DNA from 4 places in the Candidatus Thiodiazotropha sp. AKAK3 genome. Region 4 is predicted to be linked to each of the others. Evidence: predicted binding sites of a transcription regulator. Region 4 holds the regulator's gene; each other region holds the start of a gene.

Region 1 (2,206 bases), on a different contig from region 4:
CTTTTTTGTAAACGTCTTGCCCGGTTGGGTATCAAACGTGAAGTTCATGAAGGACCGATGGATTATGCAAAAAAAGCAATCAGGATAAGACCCGACCTGACTGCATCCATCAGCAGAATTACTGCGCTCTATATCAAAGTGCGCTATGGCCCGAACCCAGAGAAAAACCAGGCGCAGGCCTTAATTCGACAGGTCAGACAGTTTCATCCAAGCCGTCACAAAGCCTAGTGTACCTCGTCATTCAAGGGTCTGTTTAACCCAAGTGGGTTATCAGTCATGCAAGATTGTATAGAGTCTGTCTTTTAATAGAAGACGACGTTTTTTCATCTCTTCTATATGGAAATCAGAGACTGGAGTACTCAACTCTTCCAGATTACGAATATGGGCATCCAGCCAATCGTATTCATCCATCAGATTGTGAAAAACCTCGTTGCTCTTACGCATGTCTACAATCTTGTCGGCATACTCAGGAAACTCATGCAAAAGATCGTGTGATTCACCCAGCATCTCTCTCTCCTCTTCTTATGAACCCTTATTTCAACACCTTATCTGTTACAAGGCTATGACAACAATGTACAGAATCAAGAAAACAGTAATTCCTCTTATTCAACAGGAATTTTTGGTGTCCTGAATTCTTGTCGAATAATTTAACACATAAAACACGTTGGTTATCTTTAACATTCTGATATTACTAAAATTCCTATTTGTGGCTCAATATTTGCCTTCTATAGGTGGCGTTATTAATGGAATGTACAACAAGGAGCTGTAGCTATGAAAACTTTCAAATTGATCACACTGTTTGTTTGGGGGGGATTGTCATTTTATATGCAGAACACTCTCGCTCTGCCGGTCTTATATACTTTTACAGGGAATGTTACAGCTCAATATGAAATGGATGATACCGTGAATGTGTCGGTAGGTGATCCGATCTCGTATAGCTTTGTCGTCGATGACGAGGTTAGCAGTTGGGTAAATCCTGAGGGAAGAACTGTGGAATACGGCCATACAAGTAGTTCGGGTGAAGGGTGGGTGTATCACAGTTACAATTACTACGCTGAATTTGTCGGTGGAAGTGAGATCCTCGTTGATGAAAACGCAACGGGTTACAATCCTCTGACTGGTAATTCCTATGGTCAGTTTTATGCTCGTGAGGGCATAACACCGCAAGGGAATATTGGTGATATGGAAGTGATCTTTAGAGGTTATGGATCAAATGGGTTTATCCAACTCAATATTATGTCCAGTTATTCAGAGTGGCAGGTAGATTCGCAAATAATGACTGACGCTGACTGGAATATAATGGAAAGTCCACAAGGCTTCATGGCTTTCGATGCAGATTTAGCTTTAAATATCGTGTCCCAAGATCATACTGGCGGTGAACCCCAGTATCCCACTCAACCAGATCCTGTGACACCCATAGAGGATTCGCCCGCAAACGTTCCTGAACCTACCACCTATTTTTTGGTGCTCAGCGGACTTTTAGGGATAGGATTGTTACGAAAAAAAGCAGCCTAACGGCATCTTTTTGTGAAGGGTAGGTTCATACCCCACCACAAATCCTTCAGTCAACGTGATTCGGTGGGGCATTGCCCCACCTTATTACCCCGGCGACTAAGTATGTCGTCTTCAGGTTTAATAGAAGCTATTTTCCAATACAAAAATTGGAAAAAATCCGCCCCAGCAAGTCGTCTGCAGTAAATTCACCAGTGATTTCAGATAGTGCTTGTTGTGCATATCTCAGATCTTCCGCGAGCAGTTCTCCAGCCTTATCCCGCTGCAAGCTCAACTTTCCGTGATCAAGATACTGCAGAGCTCGCTGCAGGGCGTCAAGATGTCTGCGGCGGGCAATAAATTCACCTTCATTCTGATCCATATAGCCAGCACAATGTTTGAGATGATCATTGAGAAGATCTATACCTATTCCCTGTTTCGCAGATAACGAAATCTCAACAGCTGAACCTGACTCCCGAATCTGTGGTTGTTTGTTGGTGATATCAATTTTATTTCGAATCAGTGTCAGAGGCACACCTTGTGGCAGTACAGCATCATCCTGCAGCTGATGATCCGGATCAGATTGATCATCAAAAACCCAAAGCACCCTGTCGGCATCGGCCATTTGCTGCTTTGCTCGACGAATACCCTCTTCTTCAATCGGATCTGCACTCTCACGCAGTCCAGCCGTATCGATTATATGCAGCGGAATACC
Region 2 (2,206 bases), on a different contig from region 4:
GACGAGAAAATCGCACATGCTGAAGCGATGTTGATGGCGGGTTAAAAAACGCCACGAAAAACTGATTAACCGTCTGCCTGAGAGGAATCAGAAAGCTTCTGCGGGAAAGAAGCTTGATTTAGGACTTAACCACAATTTAGGACGCTCTTTGCAGCAGAGAAAATGCTGCAAAGAGCCTCGCCTAAGGTGTTAGGAACGTCCCAGTTTTTTGAATCGACCAGCACCAATACTCAGCAGACCCAGCCCAAGAAGTAAAAAAGTCGAGGGTTCTGGCACTTCGTGAATAATGGTCCCTTCTTCGTCATCTGCGCCGCCCGAAATACCTGAAACCAATGAGCGATCTTGATTGGCCGGGTTGCCCTCAGAAATTCCAGTGAGGGTCAGTCGAGAGCGGAAGGTAGAACTATCACCTGCTTGACTGCCATATAGATTAGTTGAGTTATCAGCCGAGATAGTACTGCCAACTAACCAGCTAGTCATATCGCTATAGACATACATACTGCTGCTGCCTAAGGATGCTGAGTTAGCCTCCAGGGAGACCTCACTATAACCCGGTTCAAGCAAACCATTGCGATAAGCGGAATTTTCATAGCCACTGCCGATCCAAGGCTCATCATCACCCCTGTCAGGGTAGAGACCTTGCACCAGATCAAACACTGACGATTCAACAAGCTCCACATAAAAGCTGTCGTGAACAAAATAGTTTGTTGCTCGACTGCCGGTGCGAACCGTATCCTGATCCTCAACAAGATCACCGAATTCGTTGCGGTGGCTACCTTGTCTATCTTTATCGACCATAAAGGTATATGAGACAGAATCCCCAGCAGCTAAACCGATGTCGCTTAAAAATCCCGATTCATCGGATATAGGGTAGGTCTCAACACTACCCTCGAATGAGTAGTAGAGAGGAATAGCTTGAGCAGAAGTAATATGAAATAGCGCAGCGAGGCCTGTTGCTGCTATGAGTGGAATTCCGAATTTCATCTTGAAAACTCCCTATTGTAATTATCCTGTAATTATGCAAATAGCACGCCAAATGATTTTATTTCCCGCAAACAAGGAGATAGCCTAACCAGACAAAACGCTGTGTAAAATATTTCGACACAACCTGATTGAACACCTATACACTGCTCAGAGAAAACCCCGTTATAAGACCACTTTCGGCGCTGCTTACAAGATACGAAAATATACAATATCTAATGCTGTACGATTAAGCAGGATGCCTTAACTCAATCCTATATAATAAAAATCATCAATCCAGTTAATTTAAGTTTCACTAAGCGCCCATTAAGTCTGCTTAGATATGAACTCAAATATCGGATGCACTGAACATCTTACAGGAATCAAAATAGCTTCATGTGATCTTCTACTGCCTAATATGCTAACTGGTTAAAGTTTTTTAAATAAAACAGTAATAAATAGTAAACTCGCACTATGCTCGACTGGCGAACTCCTGATCAATACCTCTTTGCTCATAAACTCTCATCAGAGCAGTGGGCTTGGGAATTTTTGCGCAGAAATCCAACGTATCAGCAACAATGGCAAAGCTTTATTAGCACATGGCAAGCGCTTGAAGCCTGCTATGGCAAACCTTCGCAGAGAGATGTCAAAGCCTGGCAACAGGATGAGCGTGCCTGGGTACCAGCCGAAACATGCCTGGAAAGTGACTGCCGTATTGATGGAGATAGAGTATTGATCGAATGCGCCTTAGGCGCTCGCTGGGGATACTACAAATTTCCACCCGACCCGACTGATGACGACCCGGTTGGTGGTGGACGATTGGTTTGGCGAGAGATCAACTGGCAAACGCCAACACTAGAAATCGGTCAAGCGATCGAAGACCCATCCCATCAGGCAGCACTGTTATTTGATTTAAGTATGCCCCTGCAGCCCCAACTTGTTGACGCAAAACGCCGCTTACAGATCGAGCAAAGAGATCGAGTCAAATCTGGCGATGTGCTCGCGCCGACACTATCTAAACGCAACCAACTTCTCACTCTCTATCTACGACTTTTGGATAGCCTCTCCGAAAAAGCATCGACTGCTGATATTTCCAATGTCTTGATGATAAGCCAAGCCGAAGTCACTCTACTGCTGTCAGAAGCACTAGATCTAAGAGATCATGAATACCGTCAGTTGCTTTTTTTAGCCTGATTACTTTTATGGCCGTTGTGGTAAAAAAGTCGCATTGATGGGGAAGCACCCA
Region 3 (2,206 bases), on a different contig from region 4:
CATACCGGCCCCCGCATAGTAGGCATCATCTTCACGGGTGGCTTCAAGATTCAGTTGCAGTACTTTGTTCTGATCCGGGGTATAGCCCAGGATCAGATTGCCGGATTGATTACTAAAAGACGAACGTACTTCGTTACCATCACCATCTTCATAGTTTTCAGCATCTTTGTAACCAATGATGCCCCGTGCATATCCCAGTTCAGTACCGGCTGCCAGATCAACTGAGGCCTCTTTTGTCTGGGAGTTACTTTTATAGCCAACATCCGCACGACCCAGATAGGGTTTGCCTGGCTCGAATTGAGGGACGCTGCGTTCAAATAATACGGTTCCACCACTACCACCGCCGCCATAAATTACTGTTTGAGAGCCCTTGATAACGGTAACGCTGTCATAACTTTCCATCGAGGAGTATGCAGTAGGCGGATCCATGCGGTTTGGACAACCACCATGTATGTAGGCACCATCCATAAGAATATTGAGGCGATTCTGACTCTGACCTCGAATGATTGGATCGATCCCATGCCCCCCCATTCTTGTACCGGAAACACCATTTATATCCCGCAGAAAATCAGCCGCATCTGCGGGAATACCGGAAGAAGTCCCATCCATTGGTGTTGATATCACTGCCGGAGCGGTCTCGCCCTCCCCTTCGACAACAACTTCGTTCAGGCTCTCGGTCTGGTCATCCGCAAGCAGAAGCTGGGCAGATAAAAGAGAACTGATTGCCAATGATAAGGCTGTAGGTCGCATGCATTCACCTCTATGTTTTCTAATATTTCAAACAGTGTTAAATAGCAATATCCACACCAACCAAACAAGTCGCTGTTTCCACAAACAATCTCTGGGTTAGGTTTAGATGAGATGGAAGAAAATAAGGCAAATCACTCAGTCATGTGAGTCATATGCCGTAAAAAAATCAACGAGATTCCAGATAGTCGATCCATCGTTGAGCAAGTTGCTGGGATTTTTCACTCTTAGCCACACTCAAGGCCGACTCAAAAGCCGATCTGGCTGCCTCAGGGCTATCAAGGCGGTAGTGGCTGCTTCCCAGCAATATCCAGTCATCGAAACTTGGCTTGGAAGATAGCTTAATGCCCTGTTCGAGACTGGACCTTGCAGCTTGCCACTGCTCAAGCTCCATCAACAATCGTCCCTTCCTGAGCTGTGGCTTTCCTGACTTATCGATCTCTGTCAATCTTTGAAGCACCTTCAATGCACGCTGCTGATCTCTTGCCAGAAGCCAGGCATCCACCAGTAGATTCAGACTGCTTTTATCCGTTTTGATCTCACCACTCTCAAGTCTGTTCGTCAACAACTCAGCCGCATCCAATGGGCTGTTCAACTGAAGATAGAGCTTGGCCAGACGTATCAAGCCATCTTCATCAACAAGATTCTTCTCTGCCGCCAGGGAAAGAACAGCAACCGCCTTTTGTTCTCGGCCCAGTTGCAGCAGAACATCGGATAATTGCTGCCAATAGAGGGCTTTGCGAGAATACCTTTTCACCATGACTTGCAAAACAGGTACGCTCTGTTTGTACTGTTTTGTTTCAAAATATAGCCCGACCAACATCTGATACCATGACTCACGAGGAGAGTCCGACTGCTTGATGGCAACTTTCAACGGTTTTATCGCCTTACGATAGTGCTTCAATGCATAGTAGAGACTTGCCAACAGAACCCTAGACTCAGGAGATGGTTTTTTGGTCTGTTCAAACCATGCTTGCAGTTGCTTTAGACCCGCTTTATATCGCTCCTCCTGATATAACAGCTGAGCGAGGGTATAGCGTAAATTAAGGGTTACCTGGGATGGCAAAGCGCCTGATTCCACTGCGAACAAAAAATGATCTATTGCCGATTTGTAATCCTTCAGTCCGATACTTAAATAGCCATAGGCCTGCCGAGCCAAAGCTGTCTCATCCGGTTTCTGTTTGACGCGTTCCAGTAGTGCGTCCAATTCGACCTTGGCTTGCTGATACTTCTCATTTCGTATCAGTGCATCAATCATAAACAGGTAGTCGTAGGTATAGCGCTCTGCTCCAGCTGCATCCTTGGGCAGCTCATCAGCGGCGTTCAGAAGAGTGGGCAGAAGCAGTAGACAAAACATGGTCTTCACGAGCCACCCACTGAGATTATATTTTCCTGGATTCATTAATTCAGACGATAGCTAATGGTTTGTGTTGCCGCACGTGAAACCGCTTCACCATCA
Region 4 (2,206 bases):
GCATCGGTAACTTCCACATGATGACCGGTAACGCTTATCTGCATAATTTTCTCCTGTCTTAGATGAGTTGGCTCATCACTCTAACTGAGGCGGTGAAGTAACGCCGGGGCATTTTTACAGCAACTCATTCATGAATCCACTTTTATCTGAAACCGCTCCGGTTCAGTAAGCATATCAAGCATGAATGATAGCCACTCCGATAATTCACTTCACCTACATCAGTCGCTTACGCTCGTTCGATGGTGGGATACTCATCGACTCGCGGTATTTTGCCACCGTTCGGCGGGCCACTTTTATACCCTGTTCCGACAATATGGCGGCGATTTTGTTATCGCTGAGAGGTTTGTTTGTATTCTCTGCAGCAATCAATTTTTTTATCAGCGCACGTATAGCAGTGGAGGAGCACTCACCCCCTGCACTTGTGTTCACATGGCTGGAGAAGAAATATTTAAACTCCAGCGTACCCCTGGGGGTATGCATATACTTCTGGGTTGTCACCCTGGATATGGTCGACTCGTGCATCTCCAGAGCCTCAGCGATATCCCGTAAAACCAGTGGCTTCATAGCCTCTTCGCCATGTTCAAAAAAGCCCCGCTGATATTCAACAATCTTACTCGCCACACGCAGAATAGTCTCATTTCGACTCATCAGGCTTTTGATGAACCAACGCGCTTCCTGCAGGTGGTTTTTCAGGAAAGTATTGTCATCACTCTGATCCGCACGCTTGATCAGACTGGCATAGTCGTTGTTTACCCTTAGTTTAGGCGTAACCTCACCATTTAGCTCCACAACCCAGCGATTATTGCGCTTGCTGACGAATACATCAGGAATCACATACTGAGGCTCGCTTTTGGCGATCGCTGTGCCAGGGTGAGGATTGAGCGTCCTGATCAACTGCATGATAGCCATCAGGTCGTCCTGATCAACCTTCATTCGTCGCATGATCTGATTCTGATCCTGTGCAGAGAGCAAGTTGAAATGGTCGCGACAGAGTCTGATCGCCAAATCCAAATAGGGTGTTTTTTCAGGAAGTTGCCGAAGTTGAATTAGAAGGCAGTCCTGAGCACCCTGAGCACCAACCCCCGGAGGGTCGAAAGCCTGGATACGATGAAGTACTGCCTCTACATCCTCCAGAGTCATCTCCTCATCATTCAGGGAAACCAGGATCTCCTGGAGATCACCTTTGAAATATCCATCCTCATCAATACTGTCGATGAGGTTAGTGGCAATCAGAATATCCTGCTCAGTGAATGGGGTCAGTGTCATCTGCCAGACCAGGTGGTCATGCAAAGTGATCGCGCCACTGCGCTGAACCAGATAGTCATTGTCTGCAGATTCACTACCACTGCTCGATGGGGGAAGATAACTGTCGTATACGTCAGCCCATTCACTATCAACGGGCAGGTCTTCTGTGATCTGGCTACTGTCGGTCTGAATTTCCCGCTCGTTGTTGATATCGTTGGAGCTCAAAGACTCTTTATTGTCTGAACTCTGATCAGAGCTCTCTTGACTAGCTTCTTCTTTTTGAGTCTGCTGACTAAACTCCTCTTCACCCTCCAGCATGGGGTTTGTTTCAAGAACCTCCTGCACCTCCTGACTCAGGTCGAGCGCAGACAATTGCAACAGGCGTATTGCCTGCTGCAACTGAGGTGTCATTGTTAAATGTTGTCCGAGCCGGAGCTGTAGAGCCTGCTTCATAGCAGAGATATCTTTAAACCTGGTATGTTATTTGTATGTCTTTATATTCATTCTAGCTAATAAATGCCGTTCACGGAATAATTCTTGGTATTTGTTTCGTTTGAATATAATTCTGCCTCATACTTTAACCTTCATTTTGTCAGCTGACGAGTAGTCATCATCTCTACTCTTAAATCACATAATCCATGAAAAAACATAAACATAGCCTTACATAGTAAAATTTTCGCCCAGATAAACACTACGTACCTCCTGGTTATCGAGGATCTCCTCGGTGGTTCCTTCCGCCAATACCTTACCAGTATTAATGATGTAGGCTCTATCACAAATATCAAGAGTCTCTCTAACATTATGGTCGGTAATCAACACCCCAATCTTTAATTCTCTAAGATGTTGAATGATTCTTTTAATATCGATAACCGCAATTGGGTCGACACCTGCAAATGGCTCATCCAACAAAATGAATGCGGGCTCCATTGAAAGCGCACGGGCAATCTCCAGGCGGCGTCGC

Evidence for each region. The regulator sigma-54, encoded in region 4, starts transcription at its own class of promoters, with help from an activator protein. The targets are predictions, from matches to a motif close to TGGCANGNTNCNTGCTT.
Region 1: a site for sigma-54 is predicted at 708-724, ahead of AC4IE7_RS15010 (PEP-CTERM sorting domain-containing protein). Genes of this name have one in related genera too.
Region 2: a site for sigma-54 is predicted at 1,019-1,035, ahead of AC4IE7_RS14865 (PEP-CTERM sorting domain-containing protein). Genes of this name have one in related genera too.
Region 3: a site for sigma-54 is predicted at 793-809, ahead of AC4IE7_RS06535 (TonB-dependent copper receptor). Genes of this name have one in related genera too.

The regions. Positions count from the first base shown of each region.
Region 1 covers NZ_JBSYOQ010000059.1:99,519-101,724, forward strand. Annotated here, with positions in the region: gene AC4IE7_RS15000 (transglutaminase TgpA family protein) at 1-228, shown strand, start outside; gene AC4IE7_RS15005 (HP1242/YdcH family protein) at 271-507, opposite strand; gene AC4IE7_RS15010 (PEP-CTERM sorting domain-containing protein) at 772-1,515, shown strand; gene mnmE (tRNA uridine-5-carboxymethylaminomethyl(34) synthesis GTPase MnmE) at 1,643-2,206, opposite strand, start outside.
Region 2 covers NZ_JBSYOQ010000059.1:69,458-71,663, forward strand. Annotated here, with positions in the region: gene AC4IE7_RS14860 (HDOD domain-containing protein) at 1-45, shown strand, start outside; gene AC4IE7_RS14865 (PEP-CTERM sorting domain-containing protein) at 190-984, opposite strand; gene AC4IE7_RS14870 (transcriptional regulator domain-containing protein) at 1,435-2,154, shown strand.
Region 3 covers NZ_JBSYOQ010000035.1:17,418-19,623, reverse strand. Annotated here, with positions in the region: gene AC4IE7_RS06535 (TonB-dependent copper receptor) at 1-750, opposite strand, end outside; gene AC4IE7_RS06530 (tetratricopeptide repeat protein) at 917-2,104, opposite strand; gene AC4IE7_RS06525 (energy transducer TonB) at 2,149-2,206, opposite strand, start outside.
Region 4 covers NZ_JBSYOQ010000024.1:52,017-54,222, reverse strand. Annotated here, with positions in the region: gene hpf (ribosome hibernation-promoting factor, HPF/YfiA family) at 1-44, opposite strand, end outside; gene AC4IE7_RS04095 (RNA polymerase factor sigma-54) at 214-1,698, opposite strand; gene lptB (LPS export ABC transporter ATP-binding protein) at 1,906-2,206, opposite strand, start outside.